2 regions of the Tessaracoccus sp. ZS01 genome follow, and region 2 is predicted to be linked to the other one. Evidence: riboswitches for the same ligand, from Rfam matches in the RefSeq annotation. Region 2 holds a riboswitch; the other holds the start of a gene.
What was found. Region 2 has a riboswitch for cobalamin ahead of cobI (precorrin-2 C(20)-methyltransferase). Riboswitches for the same ligand answer to the same signal wherever they lie in the genome.
Positions count from the first base shown of each region.

Region 1 (10,402 bases), on a different contig from region 2:
GCCGCCCAGGTTGTGGACCTGCCGGATGATCGTCGACGACATCGTGACGTGGTCACGCGCGGCCGGCAGGAGAATGGTGTCGAGGGCCCCCATGTCGTAGTTCATGTGGGCCTGCTGCAGCTCGAAATCGAAATCTGCGCCGAACCTGATGCCCTTGACCACTGCCCCGATCCCCCGCTCGCGGCAGAACTCGACGAGCAGCCCGTCCATCGCCTCGACGGTGATCCCGTCCACGCCGGTGGTGGCTCCCTGGACCAACGACACCCGCTCGTCGAACGAGAACAGGTACTTCTTCGAGGAGTTGTTGCCGATGGCCACCACCACCTCCCCGAACAGTGCCTGCGCACGGCGGATGATGTCGAGGTGCCCCACCGTGATGGGGTCGAACGAGCCGGGGCACAGAACCTTCATTCCGCAACCCTAGCGGGCCGGCCGCACGCCTCAGTCGACCGAGCCGTAGTAGAGCACCGTCTCGCCGTAGCGCTTCTCCCACGTCTCCGTGAAGGCCGGTGGCCAGATGGGCGCCCGATCACGTTTGGACCGCTCCACCACGACGAGCCCCCGCTCGGCGACGACACCCCGGGCGAGGCTGGCCAGCAGCTTCTCCACCTCTTCGGTGGTCAAGCCGTAGGGCGGGTCCATGATGACCACGTCGAATGACCTGTCCGTGCCGTCGACGAACGTCTGGGCCTTGGCGGTGCGCACGTCTGCCTCCACCCGGATGGCTCGGGCGTTGGCCGAGATCAGCCCCGCCGTCGCCCTGTCCGATTCCACCAGCACGACGGGGTGCGCCCCCCGGCTGGCGGCCTCGAGACCGATGGCGCCCGAGCCCGCGAACAGGTCGAGGACCGAGCATCCGCTGAGGTGCTCCGAGGCGTCGTGGTCCACGGTGTCGAACCAGTTGACCAGCGAGGAGAACAGGCCCTCCCGGGTGCGGTCCGTGGTGGGCCGCGTGTTGTCGCCCTTCGGCGTCTCCAGACGGCGGCCCTTCGCCCGGCCTGCGATGATCCTGCTCACGTCTTCTCCATCCACTCGGCTGCGGCCACCTCTTCGGCCTTGGCCATGAGGTCTGCCAGCAACGGGTCTGTGCCTGACCGCGGGTCCGCCAGGACCTTCTCGGCCAGTTTCCTGGCGCGCATGATGACCTCCGCATCATCCAACGCGCGCAACAACTTCAGCGAACCGGCTCCGGACTGGGCAGCGCCCAGCACGTCACCCTCGCGGCGCAGCCGCAGATCCAGTTCTGCCAGCTCGAAACCGTCTGTGGTGGTGGTCAGCGCGGTGAGCCGCGTGTGGGCGTCCAGGTTGTCGCCGATGGCCGCCAGCAGTAGGCACAGGCCCGCGTGGCCGCCCCGGCCGATGCGGCCGCGGAGCTGATGCAGCTGGGAGAGGCCGTAGCGGTCTGCGTCCATGATCACCATGACGGTGGCGTTGGGCACGTCCACCCCCACCTCGATGACGGTGGTGGCCACCAGCACGTCGAGGTCGCCCGCCGCGAACGCGGCCATCGCCGCATCGCGGTCCTGCACGTGTTGCTTGCCGTGCACGACGCCGATCCGGAGGCCTTCGAGCGGCCCGGAGGCCAGCAGCGGAGCGAGTTCCTCCACGGCGGTGAGCCCCTCCCCCTCTTTCGCCGTGATCGCCGGGCACACGACGAAGGCCTGGCGCCCCTGGCCGACCTCCTCGCGCACCCGCTCCCAGGCGCGCGTGACCCAGGTGGGGCTGCGGTGGGTGTCGACGAAGACTGTCTGCACCTCCGCGCGTCCCGCGGGCCGTTCGCGCAGTTCGCTGGTCTCGAGGTCACCGAAGACCGTCATGGCGATGGAACGCGGGATGGGGGTGGCGGTCATCACCAGGGTGTGCGGCTTGTGTTCCGCCTTGGCGGACAGCGCCGCCCGCTGCTCGACGCCGAAGCGGTGCTGTTCATCCACCACCACCAGGCCCAGGTCGAAGAACTCGACGGGATCCGACAGCAGGGCGTGCGTGCCGACGACGATGCCCGCCTCGCCCGTGACAATGGCGTTGAGGGCCTCCCTCTTGGCCTGCGTCGAGCGGGAACCGGTGAGCAGCACCACGCCCGTCGCGTCGGGATGGGCACCCAGGGAGCGGCCCTGGCCCAGGTCTCCCATGAAGCGCGTGATGGTCTGGAAGTGCTGCTTGGCGAGCACCTCCGTGGGGGCGAGCAGTACAGCCTGGCCGCCGGAATCCACCACCGCGAGCATGGCGCGCAGCGCCACCAGCGTCTTGCCTGAGCCCACCTCGCCCTGCAGCAGGCGGTTCATGGGGGCAGGGCGCGCCAGTTCGTCGAAGACCTGCTCGCCGATGGCGAGCTGACCCTTCGTCAGCGTGAACGGCAGCCGCTCGTCGAACGCGTCCAGCAGCCCACCCACCCGCCGGGGGCGGGGTGTGGCCAGTTCCCCGGCGTACTGGGCGCGACGGTGGGCCATGGCCAACTGGATGCCGAAGGCCTCGTCGAACTTGAGCCGCGCCTTGCCCACCTCCGCCTGCTGCCTGTCCGTGGGCTCGTGGACGGCGGTGAGAGCCTCCTGGAACGGCAGCACACCGGCCTCCTGCACCACCCACGGGGGCAGCGTGTCGCCGGCGACGGCGGGCAGTGCCATCTGGATGGCTTCCGCGATCACCCACGTGGGCAGCTTGCCGTGCGCCGGGTAGAGGCCCACCAGCGTGGAGCGCTGCACCGCACGGCTCATGGCGGCGCGGTTCTGCTGCTTCTCGGTCTTGGGATTGCGCACGGCGGCACCGTCCAGCATCACGAACTCCGGGTGCGTCAGCTGCAGTTGGTCACGGAAGACGCCGACCCTGCCGATGAAGATGCCGCGTCTGTCTCCAGAGAGCAATTCCTTCACCCACCAGTCCGCCATGTTGCTGGCGCGCCCGTAGGACGAGTTGTTCTTCACCCTCGGGGCGAAGAACGTGACGTCCACATCCGTCTGCCCGTCGGTGATGACCGCGTTGACGCGGAACTGGCCGTTGGATTCGGCCTTGGCGGCCCCCTTCACCTGGGCCACCAGAGCCGCGTCCTCGCCGACGCGCAGGCCGGAGAAATCCGACATCTCTGAGCCGGCCAGGTACCGGCGCGGCACGTGCCGCAGCAGGTCGTCGACAGTGTGGATGCCCAGCTTGGCGAATTCCTTGGCCGTGGGCCCACCGACCACGTCTCCGAGACGTCGGTTCAGTTCGCGGTAGAGGGTGGTGCGCCACATGCGCATAACCCTACCGAGCGCCGCGGACAGTACGATCGGCCATCATGTACCGCCTGATCTTCTGGCCGGTCCTCATGCCGTCCTTCCTGTTCGCGGTCGGCGCGGGGGCCATGCTGCCCGTCATGGTGTTGGCCCTGCTCCAGCTCGGCGCTTCGGAGTCGTTCGCCAGCGCCACCATGGCACTGTTCGGCGCGGTCGCGCTCATCGTCACCGTGCCGGTGGGGGCCGTCATCGACAAGGTGGGCGACAAGAGGGCCATGACGCTGGCCACGATCTCCTCGGCGGTCCTCTTCGGCCTCAGCGTGGTGGCGCTGGCCTACCCGTCGTCGTTCTCCCTGGCGCTGTTCGTGGGCGCGCTCGTATTGCAGACGCCCGCCGCGGTCGCGTGGAACCTGGCGCGCCAGGCGGTGCTGGCGGAGACGGTCCCGGAGGCCCAGCGTGGCCTCGCCATGACGGCACTGGGCGGCACCATGAGGGCCGGCAACCTCGTGGGCCCGCTGTGCGGAGCCCTCCTGCTGCTGTGGCTCCCCCTGTGGTCGGTCTTCGTCCTGGGCGCCGTCATGGCGGTGGTGGCCACGGGCATGCTGTACATCAAGAGGCTCAACCGCGACTTCGATGCCCAGGTCCAGCGCAACAAGGCGGCGCACCAGCAGGACGAGGCCACCGTCGGCGTGCGGTGGGCGGCAGTGAACCTGGCCGGCATCGCGATGACCACCCTGACTGTGGCCCGCATCGCGCAGCCCATCCTCATCGCCCTGTGGGGCGTCCACCTCGGCTGGAACGAGGCGCAGATCTCGTTCCTCGTCGCGATGGGCTCCGGCATCGAACTGCTGTTGATGATGCCCGGCGGCTACGTCAAGGACGCGATGGGCAGGGCCTTCACCCTGGTGGTGTGCCTGGTCGTCTACGGTTCCGGCTTCGCGCTTGCGGCGCTGTGGCCCACGTCGTTCGGCTTCATCGCGGCGGTGGTCGTCATGAGCGTCGGCAACGGACTGGGCGCGGGCATCAACATGACGATCGGCGCGGACCTCTCACCGGCGAGGGGGCGCGCGAAGTTCCTGAGCATCTGGGCGATGTTCAGCCAGGGCGGGGCGCTGGGTGGGCCGCTCTTGATCTCGGGGCTGCTCGCAGCGGCGTCCCTGCCGGTGGCGATGTTCAGCGTCGCCGCGGTAGCCGGGGCCGGCGCCGCGTGGATGGCCGCGTGGGCACGCGTCATCGGGCTGCCCGGCAGGCGGAGGCAATAGAGAACCGGCGGCCCGCTCAGCGGACCGCCGGTTGTCAGATTGTCTCAGCTCAGCGCGCGACCTTGCCGGCCTTCAGGCAGGAGGTGCAGACGTTGACGCGCATAGCGGCACCATTGACGGTGGCGCGGACGCGCTGAATGTTCGGGTTCCAGCGACGGTTGGTCTTCTTCTTCGACCAGGGCTTGTTGTGACCGAAGCCGGGTCCCTTGGCGCAAACTTCACACTTGGCAGCCACTGGAATCTCCTTGTTGGTTCGTTAGGGGTACCTTCAAAAAGGCAACCGCACAATGCTAACCCGTTGCGGACAGATTCGCCAAACCGGGGAGCGGTTCAGCTCTGCCGTCCGGTGGCCATCGCATTGACCTCGTAGGACGTGTTGGTGGCTTCGAAGAAGTTCACCAACTGCAGGGTGTCGTTGGCCGTGGCCATCCACTTTGCGGGGTTGGGCACATGATACTCGGGCGCGAAGCCGAGCTCCTCCAACCGTCGATCCGTGAGGTAGCGCACGTAGTCGTTGACCAGTTCGGCGTTCAGCCCCAGGATGCCGCGCGGGAGCAGGTCTCGGTTGTAGGCGACCTCCAGGTCCACTGCCGACAGGATCATCTCCCGGATCTCGGCCGCGAACTCCTCCGTCGCGATCTCCGGGTTCTCCTCGAGCACGGTCAGGATCAGATTGATGCCGAACTTGAGGTGGAGCGACTCGTCGCGCACGATCCAGTCGATCAGCGAGCCGAAGTTGCGCAGCAGGTTGCGCTGCCTGAACGACAGGGCCACCATGAACCCGGAATAGAACCAGATGCCCTCGAGGATCACGTTGTAGGCCACCAGGTTGCGGACGAAATCCTGCTTGCCGGCCACCGTCGAGATGTCGAGGGTGTCCTGCGTCATGCGCCGGATGTAGCGCACCTCGAACTCCTCCTTGGCGGCCATCGACGGCACGCTCACATGCGACTCGTAGGCCGCCTCCCTGTCGACGGGAAACGTCTCCAGGACGTACTCGAACGCCATGCAGTGGTTGGCCTCCTCCCACATCTGCTTGGCAAGGTAGAGATGCGCCTCGGCCGCGTTGACGTAGGGGTAGACGCCGAACGCGAGCGCCTTGTTCACCAGGAGTTCGTTGGGGTTGAAGTAGCTCATCAGATGGGTCAGGGCATGGCGCTCGTCGTCGCTCATGCGGTGGAAGTCGGCCAGGTCCTCCCCCAACTGGATCTCGTTGGGGAACCAGGTGTTGGCCACGGCCTGGTTGTACAGGTCGTAGGCCCAGGGATAGGTGACGGGTTTCAACAGGAGCCCGTCCTGGATGCCGGCGCCGAGGATGCTCATGGGTGTGTCCTTCGTGGGAGTGGGGTCGTCACTGGCAGGAATCGCACTGGAGGCGCTCCTGGGGGTCGACGGGGCAGGCGGCCCCGTCGACGATGTCGATCTCGACGGCGGGCCGGGCCACCGCCACCGCCGCAGCCACCGGGCGGGCGGCACCGAAGCCCCGTCGCGGCGCTCCCCCAGCGCCGGTCAGTTCAGCCGCCTTGTTGATCCTGACCGTGCTCTGCTCCGCGGTGTGGCGCGGCATCATGTGCAGGTAGTAGGTGGTCTTCACACCCATCCGCCAGGCGAGTTGGTAGAGGTCCTCCATGGTCGCCACGTCGCGGTCCGCGAGGTAGATGTTGCGGCTGATGGCCTGGTCGATCCACTTCTGCGCGCGGGCCGCCACCTGCACGTAGGCTGCGGGGTCCACCTGGAAGCTCGTCCGGTAGGTGGCCTTCAGGTGGGCCGGCACCGTGGGCAGCACGCTGAGGTCGCCCTGACTGCGTAGGAGGTCGTCGCGCACCTCCTCCCACAGGCCCAGGGCCTTGAGGTCGTCCACGAGGTTGCGGTTGACCTCCAGGAACTTGCCGGACGACGTGGCCCGGCTGAACAACTGCGAGAACTGGGGATCGATGCCGGGAGTGGTACCGGCGACCAGCCCGATGGAGGCGGTGGGCGCGATCGCCAGCAACGTGGCGTTGCGGATGCCCCCGCGGACCTTGGCCCGCAGCGCGTGCCAGTCCATGCGTTGCGTCCGGTCCACGGTGACGCGCACGCCCCGGTCCTCCTCGAGGGCGTCGAGCGAGTCGATGGGTACCCACCCCTGGGACCAGCGGGAGCCCACGAAATTGCGGTAGGGGCCGCGCTCGCGGGACAGGTCACAGGAGGCGTCGATCGCATGCCAGCTGATGAACTCCATCACCTCGTCGATGAGCTCATAGGCGGCCTCCGAGTCGTAGGCGTGGCCCAGCTTCTCGAGCACATCGGTGAAGCCCATCACGCCCAGACCGACGGCACGGTTGTCGCGGTTGGCGCGCTCTGCCTCGCCCACCGACGAGATGGTGATATCGACCAGGTTGTCCAGTTGTCGCACCGCCGTGCGCACGGTGGCAGCCAGCCTGTCCCAGTCGAACCCGAGCCCGACGAGGTGCCGGGCGAGGTTCACCGACGCCAGGTTGCACACCGCGATGTTGTCGACGTCCTGCGGCAGGCAGATTTCGGTGCAGAGGTTGGACAGGTGGATGGTGCCGGTGTTGTTGTTCAGCGCGCGGGTGTTGATGGTGTCCTTCCACGTGAGCCACGGGTGCGAGGTCGTCTGCAGGGTCACCAGGATCTGGCGGTACTGCTCCCGCGCCCCGATCTTCCGGAAACGGCGCAGCTCGCCCGCCTCAGCCATCGCGACGTACTGGCCGTAGCGGGCGGAGAACGCGGCACCGTAGAGCTCGACGAGGTCCGGCGTGTCCAGCGGGTCGAACAGGTACCAGTCGGCGTCGTCGGCCACCCGCTTCATGAACTCGTCACTGATCCACACGGCGGTGTTGGCGGTGCGGACGCGGCGGTACGGGTCCCCCGAGTTCTGCTTCAGGTCGAGGAACTGGGGAAAGTCGAGGTGCCAGTTCTCCATGTAGAAGCACAGCGCACCGAACTTCTTCCCGCCGCGCGACACCGCCCGCAGCGTCGAGTCGATGGTGTGCATGAACGGGATGGGGCCGGTGGAGGTCGTCTGGTTGGACCGGATCGGGGACCCCTCGCAGCGCAGCTTCGACACCGACAACCCGATGCCGCCGGTGCCCTTCGTCAGCCACATCACGTCGCGCACGGACTTGCCGATGTGCTCGATCTCGTCCTCCATCTGCATCACGAAACAGTTGGACAGCTGTGCGTAGCTGGTGCCGGCATTGGCCAGGGTGGAGCCGGCCGCGAGGTAGCGCAGCCTGCTCATCGCCTCGTACAGCTCCAGCGCCACCGCAGTGGGGTCGGCCTCGTTCAGGCTGAGCCCCATCGCCACGCGCATCCAGAAGAACTGCGGCACCTCGAGCGGGCGACGGTGCTCACCGGCCAGCAGGTAGCGGTTGCGCATGGTGGTCACCCCGATGTGGCGCAGGAGGTCGTCGCGCTCGGGGCGCAGGGCGAGAGCCAGCGCCTCCAGATCGAACAGCTCGGCGAGCCGGGCATCGAGCAGCCCGCTCCCGACAGCCTTGGCGATCGTCGGGGCGAAGTGGGCCACGTGGAGTTGGCGGATGGTCTCCGGGCCGCCGTGGCCGAACAGGTCGTGGGTGTCACCGAAGACCAGCTTGTAGATGTGCTTGACCAGCAATCTGGCGGCGATGGTGTCGAAGGCCGGGTCGTCCTTGACGTTGGCCAGCGCCACCTGGATGACGGCCTCGTCGAGTTCTTCGGTGGTGATCTGGTCGAAGAGGGTGATCTCCACCTCGGAGCGGAGCTGGACGGCCCGCGTGAGGTCGTCGTCGAGGCCCCGGGCGGCGTCGGAGATGGAGGCGGCGACTTCGGCGCCGTCGTAGGGGACCAGGGAGCCGTCACGTTTGCGCACACGGATGGACATGGGTGTTTCCTCGCACTCGATGGGGAGTTCGAGAATGCGCGAAACACGATCCTGCGTACGGGCCGTTTCCACGCGGCTCTCGAACCGGACCCCGCGGATGCGGGGCCACGCAGGCAGGTCTTCGGACTCCTGAGCCACCTACTGGCCGTCGCTTCCCGGGGATCACCCAGTGCTGATGACGGCGGTCGTTCTCACTTACCGCTGCGGGACAGTTCCGGATTTGCACCGGATTCCCTCTTAGCCGACAACCCTGCGGTTGGCGGAACCTTGCGTTGCCGCAACCATATCTGGTGAATCACACGGATGTAAACACCATATATTGGGAATGCGAAAGGGGCGGGTGACACATCGTCACCCGCCCCCTCATGGCCTGATCAGCGGCCGCGGCCACCGCGTCGGCGCCCGCTGCCACCCTTGCGCTCGCCACCGTCGGACGGCGCCTGCGAATCCACCGGCTCTTCGAAGCGGTGGTACCCGGCGCCGTCGCAATGCTCGCACGGCTCGGTGAAGGCTTCCTGCAGGCCGGTGCCGATGCGCTTGCGCGTGAGCTGCACCAGACCCAGGCTGGTGACCTCCGAGACCTGGTGCCGCGTCCGGTCACGGCTCAGGCACTCGACGAGCCTGCGCAGCAGGAGGTCGCGGTTGCTGGGCAACACCATGTCGATGAAGTCGATGACGATCATGCCGCCCAGGTCACGCAGCCGGAGTTGGCGCACGATCTCTTCCGCAGCCTCCAGGTTGTTGCTGGTGACCGTGGCCTCGAGGTTGCCCCCGGCGCCGGTGAAGCGGCCGGTGTTCACGTCGATGACAGTCATGGCCTCGGTGCGGTCGATGACGAGCGAACCACCGGATGGGAGGAACACCTTGCGATCGAGCGCCTTGGCGATCTGCTCGTCGATCTTGAACTTCGCGAAGATGTCCTTGCCGTCATCCCCCACCTCGAAGCGCTCGAGGCGCTCAGCCAGGTGCGGGGCCACGTGTGACACGTAGGCCGCGATGGCGTCGTAGGAGTCCTCCGGGCCACCGTCGCCCTGGACGATGAGCTGGCCGAAGTCTTCGGTGAAGAGGTCACGCACGATCCGCAGGGTCAGGTCCGGCTCCGAGTACAGCGCCTGCGGGGCACTGCCCTTCTTGGACGCCTTCTCGATGACCTCCCACTGCGCCTTCAGGCGGTTCACGTCGCGGACGAGCTCGTCCTCCGGAATGCCCTCGGCGGCGGTGCGCACGATGACCGACTCGTTGTCGGAGATCAGCGAGCTGAGGATGCCGCGCAGGCGGTTGCGCTCGGTGTCCGGCAGCTTGCGCGAGATGCCGGAGAGGTGGCCACCCGGTGAGTACACGATGTAGCGGCCCGGCAGGGAGATGTGGCCGGTGAGGCGCGCACCCTTCGCTCCGACCGGGTCCTTGGTGACCTGCACCAGAACGGACTGGCCGGACTTCAGGACGTTCTCGACCTTGCGGTTCTCGCCGCTGACCTGGAAGGCGTCCCAGTCCACCTCGCCGGCGTAGAGCACGGCGTTGCGGCCACGGCCGATGTCGATGAACGCGGCCTCCATGCTGGGCAGGACGTTCTGGACCTTGCCGACGTAGACGTTGCCGATGAGCGACGCGGCCGAGGCCTTGTCCACGTAGTGCTCCACGAGGATGCCGTCCTCGACGACGGCCAGCTGCGTGTAGTCCTCCGACTGGCGGATCACGAGCTTGCGGTCCACCTGTTCGCGGCGGGCCAGGAACTCGGCCTCGCTGAGGATGGGTGCGCGGCGACGGCCTGCGGCGCGGGACTCCTTGCGGCGCTGCCGCTTGGCCTCCATGCGGGTCGAGCCTTCGATGCCCGTGACCTCGTCCTCGTGACCGGTTTCACCCGAGGACTCTCCGTTGCGACGGCGACGACGACGACGACGGCGCACTGTGACGCCTTCGCCATCCGCATCGTCGGCCGACTCGGGGCTGTCGGCGTGCTCGTCCGAATCAGCGGCGTCGGTGTCATCGTCGTCGGATTCGTCGGACGAGTCGTCGTCGCCCTCCGAATCCGCCCGACCACCACGACGGCGGCGACGGCCACCACGGCG
Region 1 is NZ_PQFE01000010.1:83,088-93,489, forward strand. Features, by position in the region: gene coaD (pantetheine-phosphate adenylyltransferase) at 1-411, opposite strand, end outside; gene rsmD (16S rRNA (guanine(966)-N(2))-methyltransferase RsmD) at 442-1,017, opposite strand; gene C3E87_RS10320 (ATP-dependent DNA helicase RecG) at 1,014-3,230, opposite strand; gene C3E87_RS10325 (MFS transporter) at 3,269-4,468, shown strand; gene rpmB (50S ribosomal protein L28) at 4,518-4,703, opposite strand; gene C3E87_RS10335 (ribonucleotide-diphosphate reductase subunit beta) at 4,799-5,791, opposite strand; gene C3E87_RS10340 (ribonucleoside-diphosphate reductase subunit alpha) at 5,820-8,333, opposite strand; cobalamin riboswitch at 8,428-8,619, opposite strand; gene C3E87_RS10345 (Rne/Rng family ribonuclease) at 8,708-10,402, opposite strand, start outside.
Region 1: another riboswitch for cobalamin. It lies ahead of C3E87_RS10340 (ribonucleoside-diphosphate reductase subunit alpha); the one in region 2 lies ahead of cobI (precorrin-2 C(20)-methyltransferase).

Region 2 (10,402 bases):
CGAGCTGCGTGAACCCGCCGGACGTGACGCCCACCTTCGCCCCGACGGCGCGCGCGGCCTGGATGAGGTCCTCGGCGCCCGGCGACAACGTCATGGCCGGCGCCACGTCTTCGAACACCGAGACGGGCAATCCCCCCAGGGTGGCGACGCGCTCGCGGAGGGACGCGGTGAAGTCGAGTTCGCCGCGCATGGCCCGCTCGGTGATCTCCGCCACCTTCTCGCCCGCCCCCGCATGGTGGGCCAGCAGGTCCACGGCCTCCGTCGTCGTGAGCGTGGAATCCACGTCCATCAGCAGCAGTTGTGCCGGTTGCGCGGCAAGCGGCCTGGTGAGTACCCCGACGGCGACCTTGCCCGCGACGGCGCGGAGGGCCTGACGCAACTGCTCGGGCTCGTCGTGGCGGGCGTAGACGTTGACCCGCTGCCCGTAGGCCGTGCGGTCCACGGTCCTGGAGATGGGGTCGGGAATGCAGGCGAGGAGCGACTCAGGGATGGGGCCCACGGCCGCCAGCGTCACGCGGATGTCCATGGACCCCAACTTTAGAGGGGGTTTGCCCCGCCGGCGCCCGGCGCCCAGCGGCCAGCCGGCCCCCCAAGCAGAGTGAAGTTGTGCAGCGGAGTAGCTGCACAACTTCACTCGGCCTCGGCTGGGATGCCCGAGCGGGCCGGGGCGTCAGTTGGGTGCGGCGATGGGGGTCACCGCCACCTTTGTCTCCTTGCCGCCACGCAGCAGGGTGATCTCCATCTCCTCGCCCACGCGTCCGGCCCGCACCAGGGCGACGAGCGACTCGGTGGAGCTCACGGGCTGGCCATCCACCTGGGTGATCTGGTCGCCCACCGCGATGCCGGCCTGCTCGGCGGGCGAGCCGGGCACGACCTGGACGATCTCGGCGCCCAGCGGGCCGTAACTCTGCACGTCGCTCGCGCTCACGCCCAGCTGCGGGTGTTCGGCCCGGCCGGTGGCGATCAGCTGCTCGGCCACGTACTGCACCTGGTCAGACGCGATGGCGAACCCGATGCCGATGTTGCCGGCCTGGTTCTGCCCGGCGGATGGCAGCGACGCGATCGACGACGTGATGCCCACCAGTTCGCCGGCGCTGTTGACCAGCGCGCCGCCCGAGTTGCCCGGGTTGATGGCGGCGTTGGTCTGGATGGCGGCGGTCACCACCACGCTGTCGGAGGTCTGCTGCGCCACGGTCTCGTTCGACACGGCGCGCGTGGTCACCGGGCGGTTCAGCGCGGAGACGATGCCGGTGGTCACGGTGTCCGCCAGCCCCAGCGGGTTGCCGATGGCCATCACGGGGTCGCCCACGACGAGTTCCCGGGAGTCGCCGTAACCCATCACGGCGAGATCCGCCGGCGGGTCGATCATCTTGATCACGGCCAGGTCCGTCGACGGGTCGAAGCCCACGGCCTCGGCCTGGTAGGCGGTGTTGCCCAGCAGCACCGTGATCTGCGCGCCGGAGCCTGCGCTGGCGACCACGTGGTTGTTGGTGGCGATGTGGCCCTCGCCGTCGATCACGACGCCGGAGCCCTGGCTGCCGCCGTCGCCACCGGCCACCTGGATGGCCACGACCGATTTCGACGCCACCTCCGCCACGGCGCTCCAGTCGGGGTTCGTGGGGTCGCCCTGCACCACCGTGGTCTGCTGGCCGCCCGACGCGTCCTCGGTGGTCTCCGTCGAGGGGCCGGCGCTCGGCGACGTCGACGTGATGCCGGGGGCCGCGGCGTCCTCAGCGGCGTAGCGCGAGGCGACGAATCCCGTGCCTCCGCCGACGCCTGCCGCGAGCATCGCGATGGCGAGCACGCCCGCCACCTGGGCGCCGCCGCGCTTCTGCGGGGGCCGCGTCGAGGTGCTGGTGGCCCCCGACTGCTGGTAGCTGGGGTACGACGCGGGCCTGGGCGGGTAGGCCGACTGCTGGAAGGAGGGACCCGACTGCTGGTACGTGGGCCGCGGCGGGTACTGCTGCTGCGGCTGGACGGGCTGCTGCTGAGAAGGCTGCGGGTGCGCCGGGGGCTGCCACTGCTGAGGCGGGCGGTTCATCGGATCCGGCTGCTGGTTCTGCTCATTGCTCATCTGGGCTCCTTGGTGGGTACGCGCCTAGATAACCCGTCCAGTCTATGTGATTCCTGTGAGGTTTCTTTGTGTCAGCTTCGGACCTCTTCGGGTCACCGACCCGACGACGTGACCGTGACGGTGTAGTGCCTGTCCTGCGCGACGACCCGGGTGCGCCCGAGCGTCTCGTTGAGGGCCCGGCGGTACGGCAGGTGCGAGTTGTACACGCACCACAGCTGGCCGCCGGGCTTCAGCACCCGTCGGGCGTCAACGAACATGTCGAGCGTGTCGCTGGAGTCCTTCGCCGTGCCCTGGTGGAACGGCGGATTGGTGACCAGCGCGTCGACGCTCTGGTCGGCGTAACCGTCGAGCCCGTCGCCCCAGGTGGCGTCCACCTGGAAGCCGTTGATCTCCGCGGCGACGGAGGTGCCGGCCACGGCGGACCAGCTCACGTCGCGGGCCAGCACCGTGTCGACGCCCTCCTTGGCCAGCCACATCGCCACGGACCCGTTGCCGCAGCCCCAGTCCAGGACGGTGTCGGCCTCGAGCGGGGCGTGGTCGCCGCCGCCCGCCAGCGCCATGAGCAGCAGGCGGGTGCCGGGGTCCACCTTCGTGCCGCCGAACGTCGCCCCGTAGGCGGCGACTGCGTAGCCCAGGTCTTCATGCTGGCGCACCTTCGGCCAGTCGGATTCCAGGCCCTGCGGCCCCCAGGCGCGCAGCACCCGCGACTTCGAGCGGCCCAGCGAGGCCGCCACGGCCACGAAGTGCTTGGCGAGCACCTCGTTCATCGTGTGGTTCATGTGCCGGATGCGCGCACCGCCCAGGTACGTCACGTCCGGGGCGCCCTGCACCACAGCGGCGTGGTGGTCCAGCGCCGAGAGGCTCTTGGGGAGGCGGGCCAGCGCCAGGTCGACGCCGCCGAGGTCGTCGGGGTTGGCCACCAGGTACTCCGGGGCCACCGACGCGGCGTCGCGCCAGTCGTCGCAGAAGACCCGAACGTCGTCGGCGATGGTGAGCGCGTCCTCCACGAGCGCGGGCGCGTCCATGATGGCTATCGCTCCCGCCTCCTTGGGGGCCTCGTCCCAGATCAGGTCGTCCACGGCGTCTCTCATGTGTTCACCCTAGACTCACCGGCGTGATTCTTCATCTGGTGCGGCACGGGCAGTCCGCCTGGAACCTGGAGCGCCGGCTCCAGGGCCAGACCCCCGACGTGCCGCTGACCGAGCAGGGTCATGCCGAGGCCGCGACAGTCGCCGAACTGCTCGCCGGCAGGCCGGTCTCCGCCATCTGGTCCTCGGACCAGGTGCGCGCGCTGCAGACCGCCGACGCCGTGTCCCGCGCGCTGGGCGTGCCCGTCCAGGCGACACCGGCGCTCCGCGAGCAGGGCCTCGGCCGGCTCGAGGGGCTCAGCTACGACGACCTCATCGAGGAGCCGGTGCCCGACGGCGTCCACATCTCGGAGGTGCGCTGGGGCGGCGGCGAATCGGTGCGCGACGTGCATGAGCGCCTCACGATCTTCATGGCGGGGCTGCCGGACGTCGACGGCGAGGTGGTGCTCGTCTCACACGGCGACACGCTGCGGATCCTGCTCGCAGTGCTCGACGGCCGGGACCACCGCAGCGTCGAATGGCACGAGTTCGGCAACGGCGAGGTCCGCACCCACAACCTGGCCCGATAGCCTTCCCCCGTGATCTCCAGAGCTCTCGGCCTCGCTCTCGGCGTGCTCGCCGACCAGATCGTCGGCGACCCCCGACGCCACCACCCGGTGGCCTGGTTCGGCTCCTTCGCCGCCCGCGCCGAAGGCCCCCTCTACGACGACGCCGTCGCCGCCGGGGCGGTCTACACGACGGCGACGGTGGCGCCCGTCGTGGCGCTGGGGGTCGCGGCCGAGCGGCTCACCCGCCGGCACCCCGTGCTCCACACCGCCGCCACGGCGCTCGCCACCTGGGCCGTGCTCGGCGCCCGCAGCCTCGCCCGGGAGGGCGACACGATGGCCGACAGCCTGGAGATCGGCGACCTCGCCCGCGCCCGTGCGCAGCTGCCCAACCTCTGCGGCCGCGACGCCGCCCAGCTCGACGCGCCGGAACTGGCCCGCGCCACCGTCGAATCCATGGCGGAGAACACGGCGGATTCGGCCGTGGCCTCGCTGTTCTGGGGAGCCCTGTTGGGCATCCCCGGCCTACTGGCGCACCGGGCGGTCAACACGCTCGACGCCATGGTGGGGCGCCGCGACGAGCGCTACGGCCGTTTCGGCACGGCGTCGGCGAAGCTGGACGACGCCTTGGACCTCCTGCCGGCACGCCTCACCGGGGTGCTGGGTGCGGCGCTCGCTCCCGCGGTCGGCGGCTCGGCCCGGCGCGCCTGGGCCATCACGCTGCGCGACGCGGGCAACCATCCCTCGCCCAACGGCGGCTGGTGCGAGGCCGCCTGGGCCGGCGCCCTCGGCGTGCAGTTGGGCGGGCGCAACGTGTACGCCAGCCGCGTGGAGGAGCGGGGGCTGCTCGGCGACGGGCCCCGACCCGGCGCGTGTGAGGTGCGCAAGGCGGCGCAGCTGGTCACGCTCGTGACCGGCGCGGCGACGGCTCTGGCGGCGGGGTTCGCCCTGCTGAGGAGGGGACGGCGATGAGTTTCCTGGTGGCGGGCACGTCGTCGGATGCGGGGAAGTCGCTGATCACCGCCGGGCTGTGCCGCGCGGCGCGGCGACGCGGCCTCGACGTGGTGCCGTTCAAGGCCCAGAACATGAGCAACAACTCCATGGTGGTGGCCGACGGCGAGATCGGCCGCGCGCAGTACCTGCAGGCCATCGCGGCCGGGGTCACGCCGTCGACCGCGATGAATCCAGTGCTGCTGAAGCCGGGCAGCGACCGGCGCGCGCACGTCATCCTCCGCGGCCAACCAGCGGGCGAACTGCGGGCCGGCGAATACGCCACCGGACGGCGGCTCTTGGCGCAAGCCGCGCACGACGCGTACCGCGAGCTCGCGGCCCGGCACGACCTGGTGATCTGCGAGGGCGCCGGTTCCCCGGCCGAGATCAACCTCCGTGAGGGCGACTACACCAACATGGGCCTGGCCAGGGCCTTCAACCTGCCCGTGTTGCTCGTCGGCGACATCGACCGCGGCGGCGTGCTCGCCTCCATCTACGGCACCTGGGCCCTGCTCGACTCCGAGGACCGGGCGCTGCTGGCCGGCTACCTCATCAACAAGTTCCGCGGCGACCAGGCCGTCCTGGACCCCGGGCTGGAAGAACTCACCCGCCGGTGCGGCCTTCGCAACTTCGGCGTGGTGCCGTGGCTGCCGGGCATGTGGGTGGACGGCGAGGACGCCTTGGAGGTCGCCCGGTGGCGCGGCGAGGAGAAGGCCGACGGCGGGCTCAGCGTCGCCGTGATCCGGATGCCGCGCATCTCCAACGCGACGGACGTGGACGCCCTGGCTGCGGAGCCGGGGGTGCACGTGAGCGTGACGACGAATCCCGCAGAGGTGGCCGCGGCGGACCTGGCTGTGCTGCCGGGGTCGCGGGCCACGCTGCACGACCTGGCGTGGCTGCGCGAGACCGGCCTGGCCGAGGCGGTGACCGCGAGGGCGGCGGGCGGGCGGCCGGTGCTGGGGATCTGCGGTGGGTTCCAGATGCTGGCCCGCACCATCGTCGACCCGGTCGAGAGCGGCGACGACACCCCCGTGCCGGGCCTGGGGCTACTGCCGGTGGACGTGCGGTTCGAGGCGGAGAAGGTGCTGGGCCGGCCGAAGGGTCAGTGGCGCGGGATTCCAGTGGAGGGCTACGAGATCCACCACGGCCGCATGCGCCCCTCGCCCGGGGGCGAGGAGTTCCTCGGCGGCGTCCGCGTCGGGCAGACGTGGGGCACCATGTGGCACGGCGCGCTGGAGTCAGACGACTTTCGCCGGGCCTGGCTCGCCGTCGTGGCCCAGGCCGCGGGGCGTGACTGGACGCCGTCGGCCGCGCCCGGGTTCGCGCAGCGGCGCGAAATGATGCTCGAAGCGGTGGCCGACGCGCTGGAGGAACACGCGGACGTGGAGCGCATCCTGTCGTTCGGCTGACCCCGCCGTCGGCGCCGGAAGGGGGTCTGCGAGGATGACTGCCAACGCGCAGAGCGTCAGAGGAACCCGGTGTGAATCCGGGGCGGTCCCGCCACTGTGAGCCCTAACGGGTGAGTCAGGAACTCTGTCTGCGCGGCCACTTTGTCCGGGCGAGCGAACCCACAGGAGGCCACGGTGTCCACCGTCCCCACCCCTGCCCCACGACGTCTGATCGGCGTCGGTGTCGGCCCAGGAGATCCCACTCTCACCACCATCAAAGCTGCGCTGGCGCTGAGGGCGGCCGACGTCGTCCTCGTCCCCGCGACGGAGGCCTCCGGCGACGGTCCGGGCCGGGCTGAGCTGATCGTCGCGGAGGTCGCGCCCGACGCGCGGATCCGGCGCATCCCGTTCTCCATGGCGGACCGAAGCGGCGTCTCGGACCGGCGGAAGGAGGCGTGGCTGACCTCCGCGTCGGCCGCGCTGGAGGAATTCGACGGCGGGGCCCAGCGCGTGGCCTTCGCCACCGTCGGCGATCCGTCGGTGTACTCGACGTTCTCGTACCTGGCGGCGCACGTCGTGGAGTCGCGGCAGGGCGTCGAGGTGGAGGTGATTCCCGGGATCACAGCGATGCAGGCCCTGGCCGCGGAGTCGAAGACGCCGCTCGTGGAGGGGCAGGAGATCCTGGCGCTGGTGCCGGTCACCGTCGGCCTCGACCGGGTGCGGGAGTTGTTGGGAGCCGCAGACACCGTGGTCGCCTACAAGGGTGGCCGGAAGCTGCCCGAACTGGTGCGCGTGCTCCGGGATGAGGGGCGCGACGCCGTGCTGGGCGTCAACGTGTCCCTCGAGGGGCAGCGGCTCGTGGCGCTGGACGACCTGACCGACGACGAACGGGCGCCCTACTTCTCCACCGTGCTGAGCGCCCCGCGCCGCACGGGGACGGGCGGTGCGCTGTGAGCGGCAAGGTGGTGTTCGTCGGCGCCGGTCCGGGCGCCGCTGATCTCATCACGCTGCGCGGGGCGCGCGTGATAGGGGAGGCCGACATCGTCATCTGGGCGTCCTCGCTGGTGCATCCCGACATCGTCGCGGGCGTGAAACCGGGGGCCGAGGTCATCGATTCCGCTTCCGCCTCGCTGGAGGACATCGCGCCCCTCTACGAGCGGGCCCGCGACGAGGGGCTCACCGTCGCCAGGGTGCACACCGGCGACCCCTCCCTCTACGGCGCCACCGCGGAGCAGCGCGACCTGATCCGCGAGCTGGGGCTCGACTTCGAATCCGTGCCCGGCATCTCCGCCTTCTCGGCCGCGGCCGCGCGCATGGAGGTGGAGATCACGGTGCCGGAGGTGTCGCAGTCGCTGATCCTCACCAGGCTGGAGGGCGGCCGCACGCCGATGCCCCAGAAGGAGACCGTGCGCTCGTTCGCCGCGCACGGCGCCACCATGGCGCTGTACCTGTCCGCGGCGCGCAACAAGGTGCTGCAGGACGAGCTCCTGGCGGGCGGCTACCCGCCGGGGACCCCGTGCATCGTCGGGTACCGCGTGACCTGGCCCGACGAGATGCTGCTGCGCTGCACCCTCGACGAACTCTCGGCGACGATGCGCGAGCACAAGCTGTGGAAGCACACCGTCGTCCTGGTGGGCCCGGCGCTGGCTGAAGGACCGCTCAGTACCCGGTCGCATCTCTACCATCCCGGGTTCCGGCACGAGTACCGCGCGGCCGAACCTCAGGCGCAGGCAGACCTGCGCGCCCACGGCACGCGGGGCGTCACGGAGGAACTGTCATGATCCACGTCCACGGTTACCTGGGGCAGCTCGCCCCGGAGACGGTTGCGCTGGCCGAGCGGGCGGCGCTGGTGGTGGGCGGCCGGCGGCACCTGGAGGCCTTGGGGGTGGAGGAGCCGCGCCGGGTGGTGCTCGGCGCGCTGACCCCGGCGCTGGAGCGGCTGCGCTCCCTGCCGGACGGCGCCGACGCGCTGGTGATCGCCAGCGGCGACCCCGGCTTCCACGGCATCGTGCGCCGGCTCCGTGCCGACGGCTTCGAGCTCTCGGTGCGGCCGGCGGTGAGTTCCGTGGCGGCCGCCTTCGCCGCCGTCGCGCTGCCCTGGGATGACGCCGTCGTGGTCTCCGCCCACGGGCGCCCCATCGACGACGCCGTGGCCGCGGCGCGCAGGCACCCGAAGGTCGCGGTGCTCACCGGGCCGGGTACCGGCCTGCGCGAGATCGCGGCTGCGCTCGCCCCTGCCGAGGGGGTGCGTTTCGTCGTCGCCGAACGGCTGGGGGAGGCCGACGAACGGGTGCGCTGGTTCTCGCCCGAGGAGGCGCTGACGGCAGAAGTGGCGGAGCCCAACGTCGTGATCATCCTCGACGGCCCGGGCCTCCGCCCTTCGACCGGCTCAGGGAACGTGATCGGTCAGGTCACCAACTCGGCGGCGGCCCGGCGGCACGCCGACGCCATCGACGGCGTCGTCGGACCCACGCTCCGCTTCGACGGCCCGGCCCGCGAAGGGCTGGCATCCGCCTGGCAGCGGTGCGATCTCATCGTCAGCCACCTCGCCCTGGGAGCGACCTCGCGCATCATCGCGCCGTTGCTGCGGAACAAGAAGACCGACCCCGCCGTGGTCGTCGTTGACGAGGCCGGCCGGTTCGCCGTCCCGCTGGTGGGCGGGCATGCGGGCGGCGCCAACGACCTCGCCCGGCGGATCGCCGAGGCCACAGGCGCCACGCCGGTGCTGACCACCGCCACCGACGCGCTGAACATCCCCGCCCTGGACACCCTGGGCTGGGCCTACTCCGGCGACGTCGCGGCCGTCACCCGGGCCATCATCGACGGCGGGCCGGTGCTCGTGGAGAAGCGGCAGCCGTGGCCGCTGCCGCCGCTGCCGGCCAACGTGTCAGAGAACGCCGAACGCCCCGTCGCCCGCATCCTCGTCACGGACCACACGCTGGTTGAGACTGAAAGAGTCCCCACCGTCGTGTTGCATCCCCCCAGCCTCGTGGTGGGCATGGGCTGCAACAAGGGCACCTCCGCCGAGCACCTCCGCGGGCTCCTCGAGGCGACCCTCGCTGAGCACAACCTGGCCCTCGAGTCGGTGACCGCGCTCACCACCATCGACGCCAAGGCCGGCGAGCTCGGGCTGATCCAGCTCGCCCATCAGTTGGGCGTCAAGCTCCTCGACTACCCAGCCGCGGAACTGGCCGTCTTCGACGTGCCGACGCCCAGCCAGTACGCGCTGGAGCACGTCGGCACACCGTCGGTCTCGGAGGCCTCTGTGATGGCGCGCGGCGCCGACCTCATCGTGCCCAAGCAGAAGACCCAGGACGCCACGTGCGCCGTCGGCCGTATCCCCGCGCGGGGGCGGCTCAGCGTCGTGGGGCTCGGCCCCGGGGTCCGCGACCTCCTCACGCCCCGCGCGAAGCAGCGTCTCCAGCAGGCCACCTACGTCGTCGGGTACGCCCCGTACGTCAAGCAGATCCGCGACCTCATCCGCCCCGGCGCCCGCATCATGGCCACGAAGATGGGCACCGAGGAGGAGCGCACGGCCTCGGCGATCGACGCGGCCCGGGCCGGCGAGAACGTCGCCCTGGTCTGCGGCGGCGACCCGGCGATCTATGCGATGGCCAGCCCCGTGCTGGAGCAGGGCACCGACGGCGTGGACGTCGACGTCGTGCCCGGCGTGACCGCCTCGCTCGCGGTCTCCGCCATCCTCGGCGCGCCGCTGGGCCACGACCATGCCACCATCTCGTTGTCCGACCTGCACACCCCCTGGGAGTCCATTGAGCGGCGCCTCCACGGCGCCTCCGTCGGCGACTTCGTCACGGTCCTCTACAACCCGCGCTCCCGCAAGCGTGTGGCGCATCTCCCGCGGGCCCTGGAGATCCTCGGCGAGCACCGCCCGGCCGACACCCCGGTGGCGGTGGTGCAGCAGGCGGAGCGACCTCGGCAGAAGGTCATCCTGAGTACGCTGGCGGAGTTCCGGCCCGAGTGGGTGGACATGAATTCCCTTGTCGTGGTGGGCTCGTCGTCGACGAAGTACGTCACGTCCGGCGGGGGGCGCCAGCTGATGGTCACCCCGCGGGACTACACCTGGATGGATCCGGCGGTTCCAGAGGGGCAGGGAATACACCGGACAGGGTCGGTGGTTCTGGAGGAGCAGGGCACCGTGAACGAGCTGCAGGCTCACCAAGGACCGGCGCCCGAACTACACCCCAAGGACAACGCATGAGGACCCCCCTGTTGATCGCGGCCCACGGCACGCGGCTCGAAGCGGGAGTGGAGGCGTGCCTGGAACTCGCCCAGTTGGTGCGCGAAAGGGTGCCAGGC
Region 2 is NZ_PQFE01000005.1:17,656-28,057, reverse strand. Features, by position in the region: gene serB (phosphoserine phosphatase SerB) at 1-526, opposite strand, end outside; gene C3E87_RS07185 (S1C family serine protease) at 671-2,074, opposite strand; gene C3E87_RS07180 (class I SAM-dependent methyltransferase) at 2,167-3,165, opposite strand; gene C3E87_RS07175 (histidine phosphatase family protein) at 3,189-3,731, shown strand; gene C3E87_RS07170 (cobalamin biosynthesis protein) at 3,741-4,679, shown strand; gene C3E87_RS07165 (cobyric acid synthase) at 4,676-6,106, shown strand; cobalamin riboswitch at 6,122-6,253, shown strand; gene cobI (precorrin-2 C(20)-methyltransferase) at 6,281-7,039, shown strand; gene cobM (precorrin-4 C(11)-methyltransferase) at 7,036-7,866, shown strand; gene cobJ (precorrin-3B C(17)-methyltransferase) at 7,863-10,304, shown strand; gene C3E87_RS07145 (CbiX/SirB N-terminal domain-containing protein) at 10,301-10,402, shown strand, end outside.